Regions from separate parts of the Variovorax sp. GW531-E2 genome, predicted to be linked through region 3. Evidence: predicted binding sites of a transcription regulator. Region 3 holds the regulator's gene; each other region holds the start of a gene.

Region 1 (5,861 bases), on a different contig from region 3:
TCGTCGTCTCCTGGTGTGTATGTATGCGTCCATCGGTTCCCGGCATTCGGGACCGTGGGGCATTCTTGGAGGCGCGACTGACCCGAGGCTTTCGCGAAACTGAACGGGCGCTTACGGTTTAGGGTGAAACCCGCGCTGCTCGTTTCAGCTTGTAAGAAACAAGGACCCTGCGCGGGTTTGTCCTCAGTCCTTGCTGCGAAGCAGCAAAAAAGCCTCAGCTCTTGCGCAGCAACGAGGGCCGCTGGTCGGCGCCGGTCCATTGCGGACCGTCGAACCAGGCATCGCCCTGCAGGTAGGCGCGCAGCATCGCCAGACCGTCGAAGCCCCAGAACAGGCGCCCGTCGACCACGTAGCACGGCACGCCGAACACGCCCTGCGCCACGGCCTCGTCGGTGTTGCGCTTGAGCAGGGCCTTGTTGTCGTCGCCGTTCACGTCGCGCTTCGGTTGCAGCTGCGCGGTGAGCGCAGCCAGCCGCGTGGCATCGCCCGCCTCTTCGCCGCCGCGCCACACATGGCGAAAGAGGGTCTCGGCCGCGAGGCGGCTGATGCTGCCGTCGTCGCCCGTGGCCACCGCCAGGCGCAGGTGCGGCAGCGGGTTGTAGGGGTGCGAGGCCGGCATCTCGATGGGGATGCCGTGCGCCTGGCCCAGCCACAGCACGTGGCGGTAGGTCCAGCTGCGCTTGGAAGGAATCTCGGCCGGCCCGAGCTGGCCGTGGTGCTTGAGCAGCGCACCCAGCAGCACCGGCTTGTAGGCCACGCTCACGCTCAGGCCTTCAAGCGCCTCGGGCAGGTGCTCGAACGCCAGGTGCGCGTAGGGCGAGATGAAATCGAGATAGAAGTCGATGTGCTTCATGCGTCGTGGTCTCCTGTGGTGGGTTCGGGCACGCGCCAGATGCCGGCCTGGGCCCGCAGTTCGATCGCGCGCCACACCTGGCGGCGGCTGTCGTCTTCCATCTTGCTCCAGCCGGCGATCTCGGGGATGGTGCGGAGGCACCCTTCGCAGAAGCCGCTCAGGCGGTCCATGCGGCACACCGACGAGCACGGCGAGGGCACCTCGCCCGCCATGCGCTGCACGGTCCCGGCGCGCTCGGCGAGCGCATGCGCTTCGTCGAAGTTCACACCACGTCGGCCACCGGCGCGCCGGTGAGCTTCTCGAGATCGGTCGGGTGCAGCTGGAACACGGCGTGCGGGTGACCCGCGGCGGCCCAGATCTCCTCGAAGCGGAACAGCTCGCGGTCGATCAGCACCACGGGCTTGGTCACATGGCCCACCGGCGACACGCCACCGATGGTGAAGCCGGTGCGCGCCTTCACGAAGTCGGCGTCGGCGCGGCCGGTCTTGCCGACGATGGCATCGACCTTCTTCTCGTCGACGCGCTTGTCGCCCGAGGTGATGACCAGCACCGCCGCCTCGTCGCTCTTGCGGCGGAAGATGATGCTCTTGGCGATCTGCCCGACCGAGATGCCCAGCGCGTCGGCGGCCTGCTGCGCGGTGCGGCAGGCGTCGTCGAGCATGCGGGGCGCATGGGGATGGCCGGCGTCCTGCAGCACGCGGGAGACGCGCTGGACACCTTCAGGGAGGGAATGGAGTTCGGAGCCGCACATGGCAAGTTCTTCGAGGTTCGTGGGGGCGTTCGCCCTGCGTTGCAAGGCCCCGAGCATACGGAAAAGCCCCGCGCACCGGCGCCGCCGCCCCCATCCGCCCTTCAACCCCGGCGCACCAATGCGGAGAGCGCCGGCGCACGACGCCCGTGCGCGGCGCGCCGGCGCCGGTCCGCTTTCGGTGCGCCACCGGCCGATGAGGCCCGCCGCACGGGCTTTTGAGCGCGGCACGCTTATTGCTGAACAGGGTTGCGACCCACCGGCTTCTGCGGCGGGTTCGCAGTGCCTCCGCTAACGACGGCGGGGTTCAAGCGCACCGATGGCCGCCCGCCGCCGGTTCGTCTGCTCCAACCCATTTCGCATCCGTTCCGTCGCGGGGGCCCCAACGACGCTGTCTGTTCGACAGCGGCTGAGGGGGCGCCTTCCAGGGCCGGTTGCGTGCAGGACCCCCAATGAAGATCGCAGTCATCGGCCACGGCATGGTCGGCCACAAGTTCCTCGAGCAACTCCACACGCTCGGCATTCCCGACGCACAGGTCACCGTGCTGTGCGAAGAGCCACGCCCGGCCTACGACCGGGTGCACCTGTCCGAATACTTCTCCGGCAAGACGGCCGACGACCTGTCGCTGGTCGAGCCCGGCTTCTTCGAGCGCAGCGGCTTCACGCTGCGCCTGGCCGCGCGGGCCGTGGCCGTCGAGCGGCGCAACAACACCGTCACCACGGCCGACGGCGAGGTCATCGCCTACGACAAGCTGGTGCTGGCCACCGGCTCCAACCCCTTCGTGCCGGCCGTGCCGGGCCGCGACCGGCCGAACTGCTTTGTCTACCGCACCATCGAGGACCTGGACGCCATGAAGGCCTGCGGCGCCAAGTCGCGCAGCGGCGTGGTGGTGGGCGGCGGCCTGCTGGGCCTGGAATGCGCCAAGGCGCTGCGCGACATGGGCCTGGAAACGCACGTGGTCGAGTTCGCGCCGCGCCTGATGGCGGTGCAAGTCGACGAAGGCGGCGGCCGTGCATTGCGCGGCAGCATCGAGGCGCTGGGCCTGCACGTGCACACCGGGCGCAACACGGTGGAGATCGTCGACGGCGCGAGCGCGCGGCACCGCATGGTGTTCGCCGACGGCACGCACCTGGAGACCGACATGATCGTGTTCTCCGCCGGCATCCGCCCGCGCGACGAACTCGCACGCCAGAGCCTGCTGGCCGTGGGCCCGCGCGGCGGCGTGGCGATCGACAGCCACTGCCGCACCAGCGACCGCAACGTCTACGCCATCGGCGAATGCGCGGCGTGGAACGAACAGACCTTCGGCCTCGTCGCGCCGGGCTACGACATGGCGCGCGTGGCCGCCCGCCACATCGCCGGCCAGGACGACGCGGCCTTCACCGGCGCCGACCTGAGCACCAAGCTCAAGCTGATGGGCGTCGACGTGGCCAGCATCGGCGACGCGCACGGCAAGACGCCGAAGTCGCGCGCCTACCAGTACATCGACGAGCGCAAGCAGGTCTACAAGAAGATCGTGGTGAGCGAAGACGGCAAGCAGCTCTTGGGCGCGGTGCTGGTCGGCGACGCCAGCGAGTACGGCACGCTGCTGCAGCTGGCGCTCAACGGCATCGCGCTACCCGACGAGCCCGAGTTCCTGATCCTGCCGTCCAGCGACGGCAAGGCCAAGCCGGGCCTGGGCGTCGAGGCCCTGCCCGACAGCGCGCAGATCTGCTCCTGCAACAGCGTCACCAAGGGCCAGATCTGCGAGGCCGTGGGCCAGGGCGTGTGCACGCCCGCCGAGATGAAGGCCTGCACCCAGGCCGGCGCCACCTGCGGCGGCTGCGTGCCGCTGGTCACGCAGGTCATGAAGATGGAAATGGCCAAGCGCGGCATGGCCGTGAACAACCACCTGTGCGAGCACTTCCCCTACTCGCGCCAGGAGCTGTACCACCTCATCCGCGTGGGCGAGATCCGCAGCTTCGCCGACCTGCTGTCCAAGCACGGCAAGGGCCTGGGCTGCGACATCTGCAAGCCGACCGCCGCGAGCATCTTCGCCTCGTGCTGGAACGAGTTCGTGCTCAAGAAAGACCTGGCCGGCCTGCAGGACAGCAACGACTACTTCCTGGGCAACATCCAGAAGGACGGCACCTACTCCGTGGTGCCGCGCATGCCCGGCGGCGAGGTCACGCCCGAGGGCCTGATCGCCGTGGGCCAGGTCGCGAAGAAGTACGGCCTGTACACCAAGATCACCGGCGGTGCGCGCGTGGACATGTTCGGTGCGCGCGTCGAGCAGCTGCCGGCCATCTGGGAAGAACTAATCGCCGCCGGCTTCGAGTCGGGCCATGCCTACGGCAAGTCGCTGCGCACGGTGAAGAGCTGCGTGGGCTCCACCTGGTGCCGCTACGGCGTGGACGACAGCGTCGGCCTGGCCGTGGAACTGGAGAACCGCTACAAGGGCCTGCGCGCGCCGCACAAGATCAAGTTCGGCGTGTCGGGCTGCACCCGCGAATGCGCCGAGGCGCAGGGCAAGGACGTCGGCATCATCGCCACCGACAAGGGCTGGAACCTCTATGTGTGCGGCAACGGCGGCATGAAGCCGCGCCATGCCGAGCTGCTGGCGAGCGACCTGAGCAAGGCCGACCTCATCCGCATGATCGACCGCTTCCTGATGTTCTACGTGCGCACGGCCGACCGCCTGCAGCGCACCAGCACCTGGCGCGAGAACCTCGAGGGCGGCCTCGACTACCTCAAGGGCGTGCTGCTGCAGGACACGCTGGGCCTGGGCGCCGAGCTCGAGGCGCAGATGCAGCACGTGGTCGACACATACCAGTGCGAATGGAAGACCGCGGTGAACGACCCCGCCACGCGCCAGCGCTTCCGCTCCTTCGTGAACAGCGAGAAGCCCGACGAGCACATCGTCTTCGTGCAGGAGCGCGGCCAGAACCGTCCCGCACGCCCCGAAGAGCGCCGCGAAACCAGCGAAGCCTGAGCGACCCACAAGGAAGAAAACCCACCATGACCACAGACACCCAGACCTGGACCGCCGTGTGCGCCGCCGGCGACATCCTCCCCGACACCGGCGTGTGCGCGCTGGTCGACGGCGTGCATGTCGCGATCTTCCGCGTCGGCCAGGGGCCGTCGCTCTTCGCCATCGACAACGTCGACCCGAAGGCCGGCGCCAGCGTGCTCTCGCGCGGGCTGGTCGGCAGCCTGGGCGAGCGCATCGTCGTGGCCTCGCCGCTCTACAAGAACCACTTCGACCTGCGCAGCGGCGAATGCCTGGAGGCGCCCGAGCACTCGGTGCGCGCGCATGCGGTGCGCGTCGAGGACGGCCGCGTGCTCGTCGCGCTCGCCTGACGCCGCTTCGCCCTCTTCCGTTTTTTTCAGCCTCTCTCCAAGGACCCCGAATGGCCTACCTCGCCCCTGCCGAATTCGTGACCAAGATGGTCGACGCCGGTGAATCCAAGCTGCTGATGTCCACGCGCGACACGCTGATCCGCTCGTACATGGCCGGCGCCATCCTCGCGCTGGCCGCGGCCTTCGCCGTGAGCATCACCGTGAACACCGGCAATGCGCTGGTCGGCGCCATGCTGTTCCCGGTCGGTTTCATCATGCTGTACCTGCTGGGCTTCGACCTGCTCACGGGCGTCTTCACGCTGGCGCCGCTGGCCGTGCTCGACAAGCGCCCCGGCGCCACCTGGGGCGGCGTGATGCGCAACTGGAGCCTGGTGTTCGTCGGCAACTTCGCCGGCGCGCTCACCGTCGCGGTGTTCATGGCGATCATCTTCACCTTCGGCTTCAGCGAGGCGCCCAACGCCATCGGCGAGAAGCTCGGCCACATCGGCGAAGGCCGCACCGTCGGCTATGCGGCGCACGGCGCGGCCGGCATGCTCACGCTGTTCATTCGCGGCGTGATGTGCAACTGGATGGTCTCGACCGGCGTGGTCGCGGCCATGATGTCGACCACCGTGTCGGGCAAGGCCATCGGCATGTGGATGCCCGTGATGGTCTTCTTCTACATGGGCTTCGAGCACTCGATCGTCAACATGTTCCTGTTCCCCGCCGGCCTCATGCTGGGCGGCAAGTTCACCTTCATGGACTACCTGATCTGGAACGAACTGCCCACCGTGGTCGGCAACCTCGTCGGCGGCCTGACCTTCGTGGGCCTCACGCTGTACGCCACGCACTACAAGACGGCGGCCAAGCGCGTCGCCGGCTGAGCCACCGCATCGTTCGCATGCCCGCGCCGCCGCGCAAGCAGCTGCGCGTGACGCTCG
Region 2 (5,861 bases), on a different contig from region 3:
GCAGCTTGGGCCACTTCTTCTTGAGCACCTTCGCCACGCCGGTGATGTGGCCGCCCGTGCCCACGCCGGTGATGAGCACATCGATGCCTTCGGGAAAGTCGGCCGCGATTTCTTCGGCCGTGGTGCGCACGTGCACGTCGACGTTGGCGGGGTTGTTGAACTGCTGCGGCATCCACGCGCCCGGCGTGCCGGCCACGATTTCCTCGGCGCGGGCGATGGAGCCCTTCATGCCGTTGGCGCGCGGCGTGAGGTCGAAGGTGGCGCCGTAGGCCAGCATGAGGCGGCGGCGCTCCACCGACATGCTGTCGGGCATCACCAGGATCAGCTTGTAGCCCTTGACGGCCGCGACCATCGCCAGGCCGATGCCGGTGTTGCCCGAGGTCGGCTCGACGATGGTGCCGCCGGGTTTCAGCGCGCCGCTCTTCTCGGCGTCTTCCACCATCGACAGTGCGATGCGGTCCTTGATCGAGCCGCCGGGGTTGGCGCGCTCCGACTTGATCCAGACCTGCTGCTTCGCATGGCCGAACAGGCGGTTGATGCGGATGTGCGGCGTGTTGCCGATGGTCTGGAGGATGTTCTGGGCCTTCATGGAATCTCCTTGGGTGCGAGGGTCGGATGGTCAGCGCGCATTGTGGCGCCCCCTGGGCCGGGTTGCACCCGGCCCGCGACCGTTTCAGCACGAGGGGATGGCAGGCCGTTGCGGTTCAGGCCTCCAGGGCTTCCAGCGGCCCGAAGAACTCGTAGCGAAGCTGCTGCTTCGGCACGCCGAGCGCCAGCCCGTTGGCATACACCGCCTGCATGAAGGGCTTCGGTCCGAGAAAGTACAGGTCGACGTCGCGGTCTTCTGGCAGCAATCCGGCCAGCAGCTCGCGGGTGACGAAACCGGTCGCGTGCGGCGTGTCGGTGTCGCGCGGCGCGTCGTAGACATACAGCGGCTTCACGTTCGCATGCCGCTGCGCGAGTGCGTCGACGCGGGCGCGGAAGGCGTGCGCGCCGCCGTGCCGCGCCGCATGGACGAAGTGCACCGGCCGGCCCGTGTGCGCCACCGATTCGAGCATGCTCATGGCGGGCGTGATGCCCACACCACCCGTCACCAGCACGAGGGGACGCGCCTGCTCGCCCGCGGGCTGCAGCACGAAGTCGCCGCACGGCGCCTGCACCTGCAGCCGCGTGCCGACCGCGGCGGCCTCGTGCAGCCAGTTCGAGGCGCGGCCGCCTTCTTCCTTCTTCACGCTGATGCGGTACCACGGCTTGCCCGGCGCGTCGGACAGCGAGTAGTTGCGCCGCACCGGCTGGCCGTCGATCTCCAGCACCAGCGTGAGGTACTGTCCCGGCGAGAACGCCAGCAGCGCGCCGCCGTCCACGGGCTCCAGGTAGAACGAGGTGATGACCTCGCTCTCGTCCTCGCGCCGGGCCACGCGGAACTCGCGCGTGCCGCGCCATCCGCCGGGTTGCGCCGCGTTGGCGCTGTAGACCGCTTCTTCCGCGGCGATGAGCAGGCCCGCCAGCGATTCATAGGCCTCGCCCCAGGCGGCGATCACCTCGTCGGTCGCGGCATCGCCGAGCACTTCCTTCACGGCGCGCAGCAGGTAGTGGCCGACGATCGGGTAGTGCTCCGGCAGCACGCCCAGCGCGGCGTGCTTCTGGATGATGCGGGGCAGGGCGCCGGCGATCGCTTCGAGTCGGTCGATGTGCGCGCCGTACGCGATGACCGCCCCCGCCAGCGCGCGCGCCTGCGTGCCGGCCGCCTGGTGCGCCTCGTTGAAGAAGGCCTTCACCTGCGGATGGCCCTCGAACATGATCTTGTAGAAGTGGCTGGTGATGGCCTCGCCATGGGCCTGGAGCGCGGGCACGGTGGACTTGACGATGGCGATGGTTTGCGGATTCATGGTCTGGCGCTTCCTCTGTTGAGATGCCTTTGTCTTCTCACGATCCGTGCCAGCCGGAAGGCCTCTGCAAGTGCTTGACGCCATTGGGGATTTATTGGGTGTGGTCAAATTCACAACAACTTCGGCGTTGTACTTATGACCACATTGCGTGTCGATTCGACCACCGAGGCCTCACCACCCGAGGCCGAGCCCGAAGCTGAGGCCGCCCGCTACCGGTCACTGCTCGCCGCCGCGCGCGGGCTGGTCCGCTGCGATGCCGCCGCGCTGCTGCAGCTCGACGTCGACGTGCTGAAGCCCGTCGCGGTCGACGGCCTGAGCGATGAAACCCTGGGGCGCCAGTTTCCCGTCGCCGCCCATCCGCGTTTCGCGCGCCTGCTCGCCAGCGAACGGGGCCTGCGCTTCGCCCACGACAGCAACCTGCCCGACCCGTACGACGGCCTCGTCGCCGGCCAGCCGGGCATCCTGCCGGTGCACGACTGCATGGGCGCGCCGCTGCGCCTGCGCGGCGCCGTCTGGGGCCTGCTGACGCTGGACGCGCTGGAACCGCACGCCTTCGATGCCGTGGGCCCGGCGCAGATGGAAGCACTGATCGCCCTCGTCGAAACCGGCATCGAGGCCGCCGACACGATCCGCGAGATGCAGGCGCGCGCGATGCGCGAGCAAGCCGTCGCGCAGGCGCTGCGTGCGGGGCGTGGCGCGCCGCGCGAGCTGCTGGGCAGCAGCCCGGCGATGAAGCAGCTGTGCCACGAGATCGACACGGTCGCCGTGTCCGACCTCACGGTGCTGCTGCTCGGCGAAACCGGCGTCGGCAAGGACCTCGTCGCGCAGCGCCTGCACGCGCGCTCGCGCCGCAGCGAGCAGCCGCTCGTGCAGGTCAACTGCGCGGCGCTGCCCGAGTCGCTGGCCGACAGCGAACTCTTCGGCCACAAGCGCGGCGCGTTCACCGGCGCCGTGCAGGACCGCGACGGCAAGTTCGAGATCGCCGATGGCGGCACGCTCTTTCTCGACGAGGTCGGCGAGCTGCCGCTGAGCGTGCAGGCCAAGCTGCTGCGCGTGCTGCAAAGCGGCGAGGTGCAGCGCCCCGGCAGCGACCGCATGCGCAAGGTCGACGTGCGCGTGATCGCGGCCACCAACCGCGACCTGCCCGCGGCGATCGCGCAGGGGCGCTTTCGCGCCGACCTGTACCACCGGCTGTCGGTCTATCCGCTGGTCGTCGCACCGCTGCGCGAACGCGGGCGCGACGTGCTCGTCTTGGCCGGCAGCTTTCTCGAGGAGAACCAGCACCGGCTGGGCGCGCGCAACCTGCGGCTCTCGCCGGCGTCGAAGGCCGCCATGCTGGCGCACGGCTGGCCGGGCAACGTGCGCGAGCTCGAGCACGTGATCAGCCGCGCCTCGCTGCGGGCGTTCAGGGAGCAGCCGCGCGGTTCGCGCTGGACGGCCATCGAACCGCATCATCTGGCGCTGGACAGCGCTGCCGTGGGGAGCGCCGTCGCAGCGCCCGTGCAGGCGCCGGCGAACGAACACGCGGAGCCTGCCATCGCTGGCGGCACGTTGCGCGAGGCGACCGAGGCCTTCCAGCGGGCCTGGCTCTCGGAAGTGCTGGCCCGCCACGGCGGCCGCGTGGCCAGCGCCGCGCGCGAGGCCGGTATCGACCGCAGCAACTTCCACCGGACCTTGCGCAAGCTGGGCCTGGTGCAGGCCGGCGACCACGAAACGCCCGGCTGACGACCGGCGCGCGACACCGCTTGAAGGGTCATTGATGGGGCGGGCGATAATCGAGAGGTGAAGCACGCCAGACCGCCGCTGGTGCAAGCCCGAAAGGGACGATGCTCTGCCTTCGGGCAACAGCATCGGGTCGAAAGATCGCACTGGAGGAACGTCCGGACTGCACAGGACAGCGCAGGAGTTAACGACTCTCCACCGTGAGGTGAGGATCAGAGCAACAGAGACGAGCCGATTCAGTTCGGGTGAAACGGGCAATCTCTGCGCGCAGCAACACCAAGTAGGCCAGTATCGAGGTGGTTCCGCTGAGCTGGCGGGTAGGTGGCATCGAGCCGTTTGGCGACAAACGGCCCAGAGTAATGGCGGTCACGCCGGGGTCTTCGCAAGAGGGCTCCGGTGCACAGAATCCGGCTTATCGGCGAGCTTCACACTTTTCTTTCTCTCCCCCTTTTCCCTGGGCCGCGCGCTGATGGCGTGAGCAGCTGCGTGCAAGACTCGGTAGAAACCCGTACAATTGTTAGCAAGCTAACTAATTGATAACGCCGTGGCCGATACCGAACCCATCTCCCCGTTGCGCGAACACGCGCTGATGCGGCTCGGCACCTCGCTGTCGGTGCTCCAGCGCGGTTACCGCGCGGCGGCCGACAAGGCGGTGGCGCATGTCGGCCTGTCGCAGACGCTGGCCTGGCCGGTCGTGGTGCTCGGGCGCATGGAAGACGGCGTGCGCCAGGGCACGGTGGCCGAGGCGCTGGGCATCGAAGGGCCCTCGCTGGTGCGCTCGCTCGACCAGCTGGTCGAGGCCGGCTTCGTCGAGCGTCGCGAAGACCCGGCCGACCGCCGCGCCAAGACGCTGCACCTCACGCCCGCGGGCCGCGCCGTCTGCGAGCCCATCGAGGCCGCGCTGCGCCAGATGCGCGCCGCGCTGTTCGAAGGCATTCCCGACGAGGACATCGCCGCCACCTTGCGCGTCTTCGGCGCGCTCGAGGCCAAGCTCGGCCGCAGTGCCGCCGGCATGCAGAGCCTGCAGCAGGAAGGGCGCGGCTCGTAAATGGCGATGTCGATGGCGCTGCCGCGCTTCACCCGCGCGGAAGTTCTCTTTTCCGTCAAGAGCTTCGCCGCCGCGATGCTGGCGATGTACCTGGCCAGCCGCGCCGGCCTGCCGCGCCCGTTCTGGGCGCTCATGACCACCTACGTCGTCGCCCACCCGCTGGCCGGTGCCGTGCGCTCCAAGGCGGTGTTCCGCTTCTGCGGCACGCTCATCGGCAGCGTCGCCACCGTGCTCATGGTGCCCGCGCTGTCCAACGCGCCCGAGCTGCTCACGCTGGTGCTCGCACTGTGGGTCGGGCTGTGCCTGTATGTGTCGCTGCTCGACCGCACGCCGCGCTCGTACGTCTTCATGCTCGCGGGCTACACGGCGGCGCTGATCGGCTTTCCGTCGGTGCAGACGCCGCTCGTGCTGTTCGACACCGCCGTGGCGCGCGTGGAAGAGATCGGCCTGGGCATCTTCTGCGCCACGCTGGTCCACAGCCTCGTGCTGCCCGCCGGGCTCGCGCCCACCGTGCTGGGCCTGCTCGACCGCACGCTGAAAGACGCGCGCCAGTGGATCGGCGACCTGTTCCAGCCCGGCGACCGCAGCACCCCCAAGGACGCCGACCCCAAGCGCCTGGACGACGACCGCCGGCGCCTCGCCGGCGACATCACGCAGCTGCGCCTTCTTTCGACCCACGTGCCCTTCGACACCACGCACCTGCGCTGGACCGCCGGCGCGATCCGCGCCATGCAGGACCGCGTGGCGGCGCTCACGCCCGCGCTGTCGGCCGTCGAAGACCGGCTGCAGGCGCTGGCGCAAGCCGAAGGCCGCCTCGCGCCCGACGTCACCGCCGTGCTGGCGCTGGCCGCGCAATGGCTGCGCGACGAGAGCGACCCGGCCGTCGACGCCTCTGCACGCCTGCAGGCGCTGCGCCAGGCGATCGCCGCATTGGGCACCGCGCAGGACACGGGGCTCAGCCCCTGGGCCCGCGCGCTGCGCATCGGCCTGGCGGGCCGGCTCGAAGAACTGGTCGACGGCTGGACCGCCTGCGCCCGGCTGCGCCGCGACATCGACGAAGGCCTGAAGGGCGGCGCGCCGCTGCGCCGCACGGCCGCGCTGGGCCAGCGCGCGATGCACCGCGACCACGGCATGGCGCTGCTGTCGGCGCTGGCCGCCGTCATCGCCATCTGCGTGTGCGGCGCGTTCTGGATCCTCACGGG
Region 3 (5,861 bases):
CCGCTGGTGCTGGCGCTCGCCGTGCCGGCCGTGATCTTCTGCATCGAGACGGGCTGGTACGCGATCGTCGCGCTGGCGCTGTCCTCGGCCGCGCCGCGCGCGGCCTACCTGCGCTACAAGACCTGGATCGACCGCGCGGCCGGCGGCGTGATGGGCCTGCTGGGCCTGCGGCTCGTGTGGTCGGCCGTGCGCGGCACCTGAGGCACTAGAGCAGGCTCTCGGGCGTGAGCGGCGACAGCAGTTCGAGCATGGTGCGGTCCCAGAAGCCCGAGTCGGGCTCTTCGTGCAGCACGGTGGTCTTGCCGCCTTCCTCGCTGACCCACTCGATGCGCCGCGAGCCGGTGGCTCCCGCATCGCCGCCTTCGGCAAAGCGCAGCCGGTAGGCGCCCTGCTGCTTGAGCACATCGAGCAGCTTCAAGGTCTGCTGCGCCATCTCGGGGCTGCGGATGAACAGGCCGATCTCGGTGTTGTGGACCTCGGAGCGCGGATCGAAATTCATCGAGCCCACGAACAGGATGCGTTGGTCGATCACCGCCGACTTGGCGTGCAGCCGGCCTACCGAGGTGCCGAACAAACCCAGCCGCACGCTGCGCCGCGTGCGCGCGGAACTCAGCTCGTGCAGCTCGGCGCCCAACGCGAGCATGTCGGCGCGGTAGCGGCGGTAGGCGGTGTGCACCAGCGGTTCGTCGGTGGCGGCGAGCGAGTTGGTGACCACGCTGATCTTCACGTTGCGCCCGCGGATCTCGCGCATCACCTCCAGCCCCGACGCGCCCGGGATCAGGTAGGGCGACACCAGCGTCACCTCGCTGCGCGCGCGGCGCATCTGCTCGACCACGTTGTAGCGCACGCTGTCCACGTCGAGCAGCGGCACGCCGCCATACGACGCGGTCTTGCCGATCACGCGGTCAGGTGAATCGGCATACGCCTCGGCGGTGGTCCAGATCAGGCCGAGCTTGCCGGCGTCGAGGTCGTCGGCCACGGGGCTGTAGCCGAGCAGGTCGTTGGGCGCGGGCCTGGGCGGTGGGGGCGTGGTGTCGGGGCCGGTGGCGGCGTCGAAGCGGCGCTGCAGCTCTTCGCGCGGCAGGTCGGTGTGCACGACCGCGCCGATCGGGCGCACGTGCGGGCTGTTCCAGTACTGGTCGAACAGCACGCCCAGGCGCGGGATCAGCGCACCCGTGACGAAGGTGTCGAGGTCGATGAAGTTCGGGCCCGTGGTGCGGCGGAAGTACTGGTTGCCGATGTTGCGCCCGCCCGCCACCGCCATCGCGCCGTCGGCGATGAAGAGCTTGTTGTGCATGCGGCGGTTGACGCGGCTGAAGTCGAACAGCGATGCGGTGAAGCGCTTGAGCAGGCTGCCGCGCCCGGCCGGGAACGGGTTGAACAGGCGCAGCTCCACGTTCGGCGTGGCGGCAAGGCCGAGCAGCAGTTCGTCTTCGCCGGACGTGTACAGGTCGTCCATCAACAGGCGCACGCGCACCCCGCGCTGGGCCGCATCGCGCAGGGTGCGCAGCAGGTAGCGGCCGGTCTCGTCGTTCTCGATCTGGTAGTACTGCACGTCGAGCGTGCGCTGCGCGCGGCGCGCCAGCTGCAGCCGCGTGTCGAAGGCGAAGTCGCCGCCGGGCATCAGGCGAAAGCCGCTGAGGTCGGGATCGGGCTGCGAGGCCAGCGCGATCTTGCCGAGCGCGGTGTCGGCCGAGACGGCGATGGCCTTGGTGGGCGGGCGCGGTGCCTCGTCGGGCAGCGTGGCGCAGCCGGCAAACAGCAGCGCCGCCGCGATGACGACCACCCAATGCCCACAGCGCGACAGCAGGCGGCTCGTCATCGTCGGTCTTCTAGAGTGCCTTGCGCAGGTTGGCGGGTGCGATGCGCAGCGCTTCGCGGTACTTGGCGACGGTGCGGCGCGCGCACTCGATGCCCTGCTCTTTCAGCATCTCGGAGATCTGGCTGTCGGACAGCGGCTTCTTGATGCTCTCGGAACTCACGAACTGCTTGATCAGCGCGCGCACCGCGGTGCTCGACGCGTTGCCGCCGGTCTCGGTGCCCAGCGCCGAGCCGAAGAAGTACTTGAGCTCGACCGTGCCGAAGGGCGTGGCCATGTACTTGGCGGTGGTCACGCGCGAGATGGTCGACTCGTGCAGGCCCAGCTCGTCGGCGATCTCGCGCAGCACCAGCGGGCGCATGGCCAGCTCGCCGTGCACGAAGTAGCTCTTCTGGCGCTCGACGATGGCGTTGCTCACGCGCAGGATGGTGTCGAAGCGCTGCTGGATGTTCTTGATGAACCAGCGCGCCTCCTGCAGCCGCTGCGACAGCGCCTGGCTGCCCTCGCCCTTGTGCGACTTGAGCGCGCCGGCGTAGATGTCGTGCACGCGCAGGCGCGGCATGACCTCGGGGTTGAGCATGACGCGGAACTTCACGTTGGTGCCGCGCCCGGTCTTGGTGACGATCACATCGGGAATGACGATGTTGCGCTCTACATCGACGAAACGGCGCCCCGGCTTGGGTTCGAGCCGCGCAATGATCTGCAGCGCCGAGCGCACCAGCTCTTCGTTGGTGCGCGTGAGCGTGGCCAGGCGCTTGAAGTCGCGCCGCGCGAGCAGCTCCATGGGCTGCTTGCAGATCGCGATGGCGGTCTTGCGGATGAGCGCCTCGGCCTCGGTCTCGTCTTCGCTGGCGAGCGCCTTCAGCTGGATGCTCAGGCATTCGCCGAGGTCGCGCGCACCGACGCCGACCGGCTCCAGGCTCTGCAGCAGGCCCAGCGCCACCTGGAAGTGGTGCACGAGGTCGTCGAACTGGTCGTTGTCGTCGCCCGCCAGGCCCGAGGCCAGCGCGGGCAGCGAGTCTTCGAGGTAGCCGTCGTCGTTGAGCGATTCGATCAGGAAGCGCAGCGCGGCGCAGTCGTTTTCGTTCAGGCGCAGGCTCAGCGCCTGGCGATGCAGGAAGGACTGCAGCGACTCCTGGCTGCGCGCGAGTTCGGTGGCGTCGGCCCGCTCGTCGTCGCCCAGGTTGTTCTGGCGCGCGGGCGCATCGCTGCCCCACTCGCTGTCGTCGGGCGCCATGTCGACAGTGCCGTCGCCTTCCCAATCGGGCTCGCGCTCGGCGATCTCGGCGGCGGGGCCGTCGGTGTCGGGGGTCGAGGTGCTGGTGTCGCTGGACGTGGAGGAAGTGCTGGCGGCGGACGGCGTGAACTCGGCCTCCCCCTCGCCCACGTCGTCGCGCGGCACCGGCGCGTCGGCCGTGTCCAGCCCGAACTCCTCGCGCGCCGCTTCTTCCGCGGTGCGTTCGAGGAACGGGTTCTCGTCCAGCATCTGCTCCACTTCCTGGCTCAGTTCGAGCGTGGAGAGCTGGAGCAGGCGAATGGACTGCTGCAGCTGTGGCGTCAAGGCCAGATGCTGCGAGACGCGAAGGGACAGCCCTTGCTTCATGAGGAAATGGCTCCCCCCCAGGCTGCGCGCTTCGCGCTACGCCAACCCCCTACCGGGGGCGGGCCGGCCGCTTCGGGCGGCCGTGCGCGGCGGCCCCCGCGAGGAAGCTCCGCGCGGACGGCGGCCACGATGATCCTTGACCCTCGCCGCACGGTCACATCCGGAAGTGCTCGCCCAGGTACACCCTGCGTACCTCGGCGTTGTCGACGATCTCCGAGGGTGTGCCTTGTGCCAGCACGTGCCCGTCGCTGATGATGAACGCGTGATCGCAGATGCCCAGCGTCTCACGCACGTTGTGGTCGGTGATGAGCACGCCGATGCCGCGCTCTTTCAGGAAGCTGATGATCCGCTGGATCTCGATCACGGCGATCGGGTCGATGCCGGCGAAGGGCTCGTCCAGCAGGATGAAGCGCGGCTGCGTGGCCAGCGCGCGCGCGATCTCGACGCGGCGGCGCTCGCCGCCCGACAGTGCGAGCGCGGGCGAATCGCGCAGGTGGTCCACGCGCAGGTCGGCCAGCAGGTCGGCCAGGCGCTCTTCGGTGTGCTGCTTGGTCAGCGGCATCATGCGGCCGTTGGCGTCGGGCTCGCGCTGCAGCTCGAGCACGGCGCGCACGTTTTCCTCGACCGTGAGCTTGCGGAAGATCGAGGCTTCCTGCGGCAGGTAGCTCAGGCCCATGCGCGCGCGGCGGTGAATGGGCATGTGGGCGATGGGCTCGCCGTCGATGGTGATCTCGCCGGCGTCGGCGCGCACCAGCCCGACGATCATGTAGAACGAGGTGGTCTTGCCCGCGCCGTTGGGGCCGAGCAGTCCGACGACCTCGCCCTTTTGCACGTCGAGCGAGACGTCTTTGACGACCGTGCGGCTGCCGTAGCTCTTCTTGAGGCCGCGCGCCACGAGGCGGCTGCCCGGAATGCCGTCGGCGGCCTGGGTTCCTGCGGTTTCGATCACTTGCGCCCTTCCCCTTCGGTGCCGCCCAGCGTGGTGGTCGGGCGCAGCCCGGCGCCGGGCGCGGGGGTGGGTGCCGGGGCCGCAGGCTTCTTGCCGCCGGCCGCGGGTGCGGAACCGCCCGCCGCCGGGGCCGGCGTGGCCTTCGGCGTGAGGATGGCCTTGACGCGACCGCCGCCGCCCGCCGAGACGCCGGCGTTCGGCGGCACGAGGGAGCCGTTGACGGTGTAGGTGTCGTTGCTCTGGTCGTAGACGATCAGCGCGCCGCTGCTCTCGTCGTTGGCCGTGGCGCCGATCAGCCGGCGCATGACGGCGCGGCGGATGAACTTGACGTTGTCGGCGCGGCTGTCGTACTCGATGACTTCCGACTCGCCCTCGATCCACTCGTCGCCGGCGTTGCGCTTCTGCTTGTAATAGGCCAGCTTGCCGGGCGCCGCCGTGACCACGCCGTACTGGTAGCCCTCGGCGTCCTGGCGCACGTCCAGCCGCGCGCCGCGGATGATGATCGTGCCCTTCGTGACCAGCACGTTGCCGGTGAACACGCTGGTCTGTTTCAGGTCGTCGTAGCGCATCGAGTCGGACTCGATGTTCATCGGCTTGGTGCGGTCGGCGGTTTCGGCCAGGGCGCCCGAGGCGGCACCGGCCAGCAACAGCGCGCCGAAAGCCAGGCGGCCGAGGCGACGAAGGGTGGGGAATGTGGGGATGGAGGGCAATGTCATAAAGGCACGAAACTTGCTCTGAAACATTGTATGCGTGGGATGGCAATTGCCCACCGCCGCCAATGAAAAAGCCCGCCGAAGCGGGCCTTGCATTCGACCAAGAAAGCAGGTCGCCGGGTCGGTCAGCCCTTCTTGGCTTCGCCGATGAGGAAGGTCGCGACCTGCAGCACCTTGGACATGCTGCCGGCGGTTTCGCCGTCGACATACCAGCGGCCCGCCACGGCCAGGGCCGGCACGCCGGCGACCTTGTAGGCCTCGGTCTGCTGCGCCGCACGGCGGGCCTTGCTGGCCACGCCGAAGGACGCAAAGGTTTCCTTGAACTTGGCGCCGTCGAGGCCGGCACGCTCGGCCCAGGCCTGGATGTTGGCGTCGCCGTTCAGGTTCTGGCGCTGCGCGTGGATGGCGGCGAACACCTTCGAGTGGTACTCGTCCAGCTTGCCCATGGCTTCGAGCGTGAAGTACAGGCGCTGCTTGGCCTCGACGTCGTTGCCCACGAAGGGCACGGGGATGCGGCGGAACGCCACTTCCTTCGGGGCTGCCTTGACCCAGGCTTCGAGCGAGGGCTCGAAGTCGTTGCAATGCGGGCAGTTGTAGGAGAAGAACTCGACCACCTCGACCTTGCCGGCGGGTGCATCGACGGGCACGCGCTTGTCGAGCACGAGGAAATCGGTGCCGGCCTTGGGGGCGCGCTGGGCGTGTGCCGGAACGGCAGCCAGCGAAAGCAGCCCGATCGAAGTGGCGGCCAGCGAAAAGTCACGACGTTTCATGGAAAAG
Region 4 (5,861 bases), on a different contig from region 3:
AGATTTCGCCGGGGCGCTTTTGCGCCGCGGGCGTGAGGCCCACCAGCGCGAGCGCCGCGTCGGTGCGCTCGCGCAGCTGCGCCTTGTTCTCGGTGGCCGCGAACACGCGCTCGACCGCGAGGTACACGTTCTCGAAGCAGGTGAGCCAGGGCAGCAGCGAGTGGTTCTGGAACACCACGGCGCGCTCGGGCCCCGGGCCCTTGATCTCCTTGTTGGCGCACAGCAGCACGCCCTGCGTGGGCGTGGTCAGGCCGGCGATGAGGTTCAGCAGCGTCGACTTGCCGCAGCCCGAGTGTCCGATGAGCGTGACGAACTCGCCCTTGGCCACGTTCAGGTTCACGTCGCGCAGCGCGACGAAGCGGCCCTTGGGGGTCTTGAACGCCTGCTCGACGTTGTGGATCTCGATGTACTTCGAATCGTCGTTCATGACTTCACCTCTTCGAACGTGAATGCGGTGGCGAGCTTGATGAGCGCGAACTCCAGCACCAGGCCGACGATGCCGATCACGAAGATCGCGATGATGATGTTGGCGACGTTGAGGTTGTTCCACTCGTCCCACACCCAGAAGCCGATGCCGACGCCGCCCGTGAGCATCTCGGCCGCGACGATCACCAGCCACGCGGTGCCCACGGCCAGGCGCACGCCGGTGAGCATGTAGGGCAGCACGGCGGGAAAGAGGATCTTGGTGAGGATCTTCCATTCGCTGAGGTTGAGCACCTTGGCCACGTTCATGTAGTCGCTGGGCACGCGCTGCACGCCCACGGCGGTGTTGATGACCATCGGCCAGATCGAGCAGATGAAGATGGTCCAGATCGCGGCCGGGTTGGCGCCCTTGAACACCAAGAGGCCGATGGGCAGCCACGCGAGCGGCGACACCGGGCGCAGCAGGCTGATCAGCGGGTTGAACATGCGCGAGAGGAACTCGAAGCGCCCGATGGCGAAGCCGGCCGGAATGCCGACCGCCGCCGCCAGGCCGAAGCCCAGCGCCACGCGCTGCAGCGACGACAGCACGTTCCAGCCCACGCCTTGGTCGTTCGGCCCCTTGCTGTAGAACGGATCGCTGAACACCGTGAGCGCCTGCTGCCAGGTGGCCAGCGGCGAAGGAAAGCCGGTGGTGCTCTTCATGGCGACGATCTCCCACACCAGCACCAGCAGGCCGAAGCCCAGGAACGGCGGGAGCACGCGCATCCAGAAGGCGCGCAGATCGAGGGGCGTGCGGGTGCGGGGCACGGGTGCCGCCGCAGCGACTGCAACGGTGGGGGCGGGTGCCAGGGGCCTGGACACCACGGGCGCGGTGACCTGCGAGGCCACGGCGTCGAGCGGGGAATGGAAGACAGCGCTGACCATGGTGCGTTTCTCCTCAGACATGGAGCTTGAAAGACTCGGCGTACTTCTTCGGGTCCTTGCCGTCCCAGACGGTGCCGTCGAAGAGCTTGCTGGTGCGCAGCACGTCCTTGGGCACGGGCGTCTGCGTGGCGGCGGCGGCCTGCTTGTAGATGTCGATGCGGTTGATCTCGGTGGCCACCTTCAGGTAGTCGGGGTGCTCCTTCAGCAGGCCCCAGCGCTTGTGCTGCGTGAGGAACCACATGCCGTCCGACAGGTACGGGAAGTTCACGGCGCCGCCGTTGTAGAACTTCATGTGGTTGGGGTCGTCCCAGCTCTTGCCCAGGCCGTTGGTGTAGCGGCCCAGGATGCGCTGGTTGATCGCGTCCACGCTGGTGTTGACGTAGCTCTTGTCAGCAATGGTCTCGGCCATCTTGTTCTTGTTCTGCAGGCCGGTGTCGATCCACTTGCCGGCCTCGAGGATCGCGGCCGTGACGGCGCGCGCGGTGTTCGGGTACTTCTTCGTGAACTCCGCGGTGCAGCCCAGCACCTTCTCGGGGTGGTCCTTCCAGATGTCCTGCGTCGTGATGCCGGTGAAGCCGATGCCGTCCATGATCGCGCGCTGGCCCCAGGGCTCGCCCACGCAGTAGCCGTCCATGTTGCCCACGCGCATGTTGGCCACCATCTGCGGGGGCGGCACGGTGATGTTCTTCACGTCCTTGAACGGGTCGATGCCGGCCGAGGCGAGCCAGTAGTAGAGCCACATGGCGTGCGTGCCGGTGGGGAAGGTGTGGGCGAAGGTGTACTCGCCCTTTTCCTTGGCGATGAGCTTGGCGAGCGAGGCGGCATCGACCGCGCCCTTGTCGGCCAGCTTCTTGGACAGCGTGATGGCCTGGCCGTTGTTGTTCAGGGTCATGAGCACGGCCATGTCCTTCTTCGGGCCGCTCACGCCCAGGTGCATGCCGTAGACCAGGCCGTAGAGCACGTGCGCCATGTCGAGGTCGCCGTTCACGAGCTTGTCGCGCACGCCGGCCCAGCTGGCTTCCTTGCTCGGCACGATCTTCACGCCGTACTTCTTGTCGATGCCCAGCACCGAGGCCATCACCACGCTGGCGCAATCGGTCAGCGGGATGAAGCCGATCTTCACTTCTTCCTTCTCGGGCTTGTCCGAGCCCTGGGCCCAGACGGCGGCACGCAGCGCGGGGTCGATGCCCACGGCGCCGAGGGCGGCGGCCTGCAGCACGCGGCGCCGGCTCAGTTTGGTTTTCAGCAGCAGATCGGACATGGGCGGGGCTCCAGAAGTGAAAGACAAAAACGAAAAGGCGTCCGCACCGCGCAGGGGCTGCTCGTGAACGAGCCCTTGCGGGATGGGGACGCCTTTGTCCGGTTCGGTGGGCCGCACCCGCCGTTGGGTGCAACCTGCCTTTGAGACCTTGCGGTCCCGTGCCAAGGACTACGCAAGCGACGTGCCAGCTCGAACCTGCCGTTGGAAGCTATGGAAAAGATAGCTGGCAGGGCGCGCCGGTGCAGGGGAAAGTTCCAGCCGGCCTGCGAAACTGGGCGACGCACAGTTGTTGTGCGCTGCACCAATCCAAGCGGCCCGGCTCAGCGCCGCGGTGCAGGCTCGAGCGGCAGGTAGTCGGCCATGGCCAGCATCGACTCGGCCACGTCGACGAGGCGGCGCTTCTGGTTCATGGCGGTCTGGCGCAGCATCTTGTGCGCCTCGGCCTCGCTCAGGCGCCGGTGCGCCATCAGGAGGCCCTTGGCGCGCTCGACGATCTTGCGTTCGTTGAGCGAGGCCCGCACGGTGTCGAGTTCGTCGCTCATGGCCTGCAGGCGCTGCGACTGCTCCTGGACCATGTCGAGCACCGAGCGTTCGAGGTGGCGCCCGAGCTGCGCGGGCGTGGCATCCTGCGCCTGCTGGGCATCGTCGAAGAAGAGCGCGCCGCCGGCCTGCGGGGCCAGCGTGCCGAGCAGCTGCCGGTAGGCCGCCAGCTCGCTGCGCGCCTGCGCGGTCTTGTGGTCGCACAGCGCGCGCAGGTCGGCCGAGAGGCGGTTCTCGACCGTCTGCATGGCATCGATGCGCCGCGTGCAGCAGTCGAACCAGGCCTGGCTCAGCAGCGCGTCGGCCGGCACCGAGGTGGCGCCCTTGCGGCGCAGGCGCTCGAGTTCGGCCAGCACGGCGTCCGACTGGCTGTCGTGCCACAGCGTGCGCACCGCGTCGCCCGAGAAATCGATGAAGACCTGGAAGCAGCGCTCCTGCGACTCGATGAGGTGCCGCCATTGCTGGCGCTGCGCCTCGTCGCCACGGCCCAGCGCGAGCGCGGCGGCGCCGAAGGCCCGCTCCTGGCCGGCGAACTCCTTGCCCTGCATGAAGTTGAACATCGCCACCAGCAGGCGCGAGATCTCGGGGTCGGTGGCGCCGTCGGCCGCCTCGAACACCACCGCCAGCAGGCCGGCCACCAGCTTGGCGAAGGCGGCCACGGCCTGCGCCGGCTGGAGTTCGAGCGCGTCGATGCGCCGGCGCAGCGCGGGCAGGGCGTCCAGGCCGGGCAGCACCCAGGCGATGCGGCTGAACAGGCGCGCGCCATGGCCGGCGCCCACCGCGCGGTGGTGCTCGGCCTCGAGCCGGTCGAAGCCGGCGCGCACCTGCTGCTCGAGCGCCAGGCATTCGGCGATCTGCGGGCCGCGCTGGTCGGCAAAGCGCCCGCCGTGCGAGGCCAGGAACACGTTCGACATGCCGCGCTCGCGCTGCAGCGCATGCACGAGCCGCCCGATGGCGCCGACCAGCTCGCTGGTGCGCGCGAGCTGGTCCAGCGCGTCGATCTCGCATCGGCGCGCGGCGATCAGGAAGCTCAGGCCGGAAGTCATTCGTGGGGGCGCGGAAGGGGCGCCTTCCGCTCGTGCAACTTCCGTGCCTTGCTTGCCCCTTCGCGGGCGCCGCCGGCGGGCGGCCCCTACACTCGGCGCCATGCTCTTGTTGGGAATCGAATCATCCTGCGACGAGACCGGCGTGGCGCTGGTCGAGTCGCACGGCGACGCGCTGCCGCTGCTGCGTTCGCACGCGCTGCACAGCCAGATCGCCATGCACCAGGCCTACGGCGGCGTGGTGCCCGAGCTGGCCAGCCGCGACCACATCCGCCGCGTGCTGCCGCTCACCGAAGCCGTCATGGCCGAGGCCGGGCGCTCGCTGGCCGAGATCGACGTGGTGGCCTACACGCGCGGCCCGGGCTTGGCCGGCGCGCTGCTCGTGGGCGCGGGCGTGGCCTGCGCACTGGGCGTGGCGCTGGGCAAGCCGGTGCTGGGCGTGCATCACCTCGAAGGGCATCTGCTGTCGCCGTTCCTCAGTGCCGATCCGCCTGAATTCCCGTTCGTCGCGCTGCTGGTGTCGGGCGGCCACACGCAGCTGATGCGGGTCGACGGCGTGGGGCGTTACGAGCTGCTCGGCGAGACCATCGACGATGCGGCCGGCGAGGCCTTCGACAAGAGCGCCAAGCTCATGGGCCTGCCGTATCCCGGCGGCCCCTGGCTCGCGAAGCTGGCCGAAGGCGGCGACGCCGCGGCCTTCAAGCTGCCGCGACCGCTGCTGCACAGCGGCGACCTCGATTTTTCGTTTGCAGGGCTGAAGACGGCCGTGCTCACGCAGGCCAAGAAGCTCGGCGACCAGCTCGAGGCGCGCAAGGCCGACCTGGCCGCTTCCACGCAGGCGGCGATCGTCGAGGTGCTGCTGAAGAAGTCGCTCGCGGCGCTGGACCAGACCGGCCTGAAGCGGCTGGTGGTGGCCGGCGGCGTGGGGGCCAACAAGAACCTGCGCGAGCAGCTGAACGCGGCCTGCGCCAAGCGCAAGGTGCGCGTGCATTACCCCGAGCTGCACCTGTGCACCGACAACGGCGCCATGATCGCCATGGCGGCGGCGATGCGGCTGCAATCAGGCCTGTCGCAGGCCTCGGAGCGCTATGCCTTCGACGTCAAGCCGCGATGGCCGATGGCATCGCTGATGACGCCCGAGACGCCGCTGCCGGAAACCGCATAGCCGGCTGCGGCCGTGCGCGCCCCAGCGAGGGCAGCGGCAGCACGTCGAGCACGTTGCGCCACAGCTGGCGCCACTCGGGCCAGTCGTGGCCGCCTTCGGTCGTGAACACACGCCCCGGGGGCAGGGCGTCGGCCAGCAGCTTGTGGTTGCTGGCAAAGCGGTCGGCCAGGCCGAAACCCAGGTACAGCGGCGGCAGGTCCTGGGAAGGCTTCGGCGCCAGGTACTGTTGGAAGAAGGGCCAGAGCTTGCGGTCGGGTTCCTCGTCGGGCTGCGGCCCGGTGGGCGCCTGCCAGGCGCGCAGGCCGCCGGCCTTCTTGATTTCCGCACCGAGCACGCGGCGCCCCAGGTAGGGCGCCAGCGCCACGATGCCGTCCACCGAGCCCGGCCGCGCCAGTTCGTGGATCAGCGCGCCGAATCCGCCGATGGAAATGCCGACCAGCCAGATCGAGGTGTAGCCCTTGGCGCGCTGCGGCTCGATGACGTCGGCGTGCAGCCGCTCGCTGAG

What was found. Region 3 encodes sigma-54, which starts transcription at its own class of promoters, with help from an activator protein. Its sites were predicted from a motif close to TGGCANGNAANCTGCTTT; they were not measured.
Region 1: nirB (nitrite reductase large subunit NirB) is a predicted target of sigma-54. The motif match lies at 1,827-1,844, and genes of this name have one in related genera.
Region 2: hmpA (NO-inducible flavohemoprotein) is a predicted target of sigma-54. The motif match lies at 1,924-1,941, and genes of this name have one in related genera.
Region 4: AC07XP_RS23045 (nitrate- and nitrite sensing domain-containing protein) is a predicted target of sigma-54. The motif match lies at 4,226-4,243, and genes of this name have one in related genera.

The regions. Positions count from the first base shown of each region.
Region 1 is NZ_JBWKXQ010000025.1:36,845-42,705, forward strand. It holds gene AC07XP_RS16195 (MFS transporter) at 1-1, opposite strand, end outside; gene AC07XP_RS16200 (2-hydroxychromene-2-carboxylate isomerase) at 215-853, opposite strand; gene AC07XP_RS16205 (DUF1289 domain-containing protein) at 850-1,119, opposite strand; gene AC07XP_RS16210 (YbaK/EbsC family protein) at 1,116-1,604, opposite strand; gene nirB (nitrite reductase large subunit NirB) at 2,054-4,573, shown strand; gene nirD (nitrite reductase small subunit NirD) at 4,600-4,941, shown strand; gene AC07XP_RS16225 (formate/nitrite transporter family protein) at 4,992-5,804, shown strand; gene AC07XP_RS16230 (bifunctional protein-serine/threonine kinase/phosphatase) at 5,822-5,861, shown strand, end outside.
Region 2 is NZ_JBWKXQ010000017.1:9,157-15,017, reverse strand. It holds gene cysK (cysteine synthase A) at 1-589, opposite strand, end outside; gene hmpA (NO-inducible flavohemoprotein) at 705-1,889, opposite strand; gene norR (nitric oxide reductase transcriptional regulator NorR) at 2,025-3,614, shown strand; RNA gene rnpB (RNase P RNA component class A) at 3,674-4,042, shown strand; gene AC07XP_RS12670 (MarR family winged helix-turn-helix transcriptional regulator) at 4,201-4,659, shown strand; gene AC07XP_RS12665 (FUSC family protein) at 4,660-5,861, shown strand, end outside.
Region 3 is NZ_JBWKXQ010000009.1:131,974-137,834, reverse strand. It holds gene AC07XP_RS08905 (LysE family translocator) at 1-201, shown strand, start outside; gene AC07XP_RS08900 (phospholipase D family protein) at 206-1,822, opposite strand; gene rpoN (RNA polymerase factor sigma-54) at 1,833-3,422, opposite strand; gene lptB (LPS export ABC transporter ATP-binding protein) at 3,577-4,371, opposite strand; gene lptA (lipopolysaccharide transport periplasmic protein LptA) at 4,368-5,087, opposite strand; gene AC07XP_RS08880 (thiol:disulfide interchange protein DsbA/DsbL) at 5,210-5,854, opposite strand.
Region 4 is NZ_JBWKXQ010000046.1:39,685-45,545, forward strand. It holds gene AC07XP_RS23030 (ABC transporter ATP-binding protein) at 1-427, opposite strand, end outside; gene ntrB (nitrate ABC transporter permease) at 424-1,347, opposite strand; gene AC07XP_RS23040 (CmpA/NrtA family ABC transporter substrate-binding protein) at 1,361-2,608, opposite strand; gene AC07XP_RS23045 (nitrate- and nitrite sensing domain-containing protein) at 2,929-4,194, opposite strand; gene tsaD (tRNA (adenosine(37)-N6)-threonylcarbamoyltransferase complex transferase subunit TsaD) at 4,295-5,356, shown strand; gene AC07XP_RS23055 (alpha/beta hydrolase) at 5,292-5,861, opposite strand, start outside.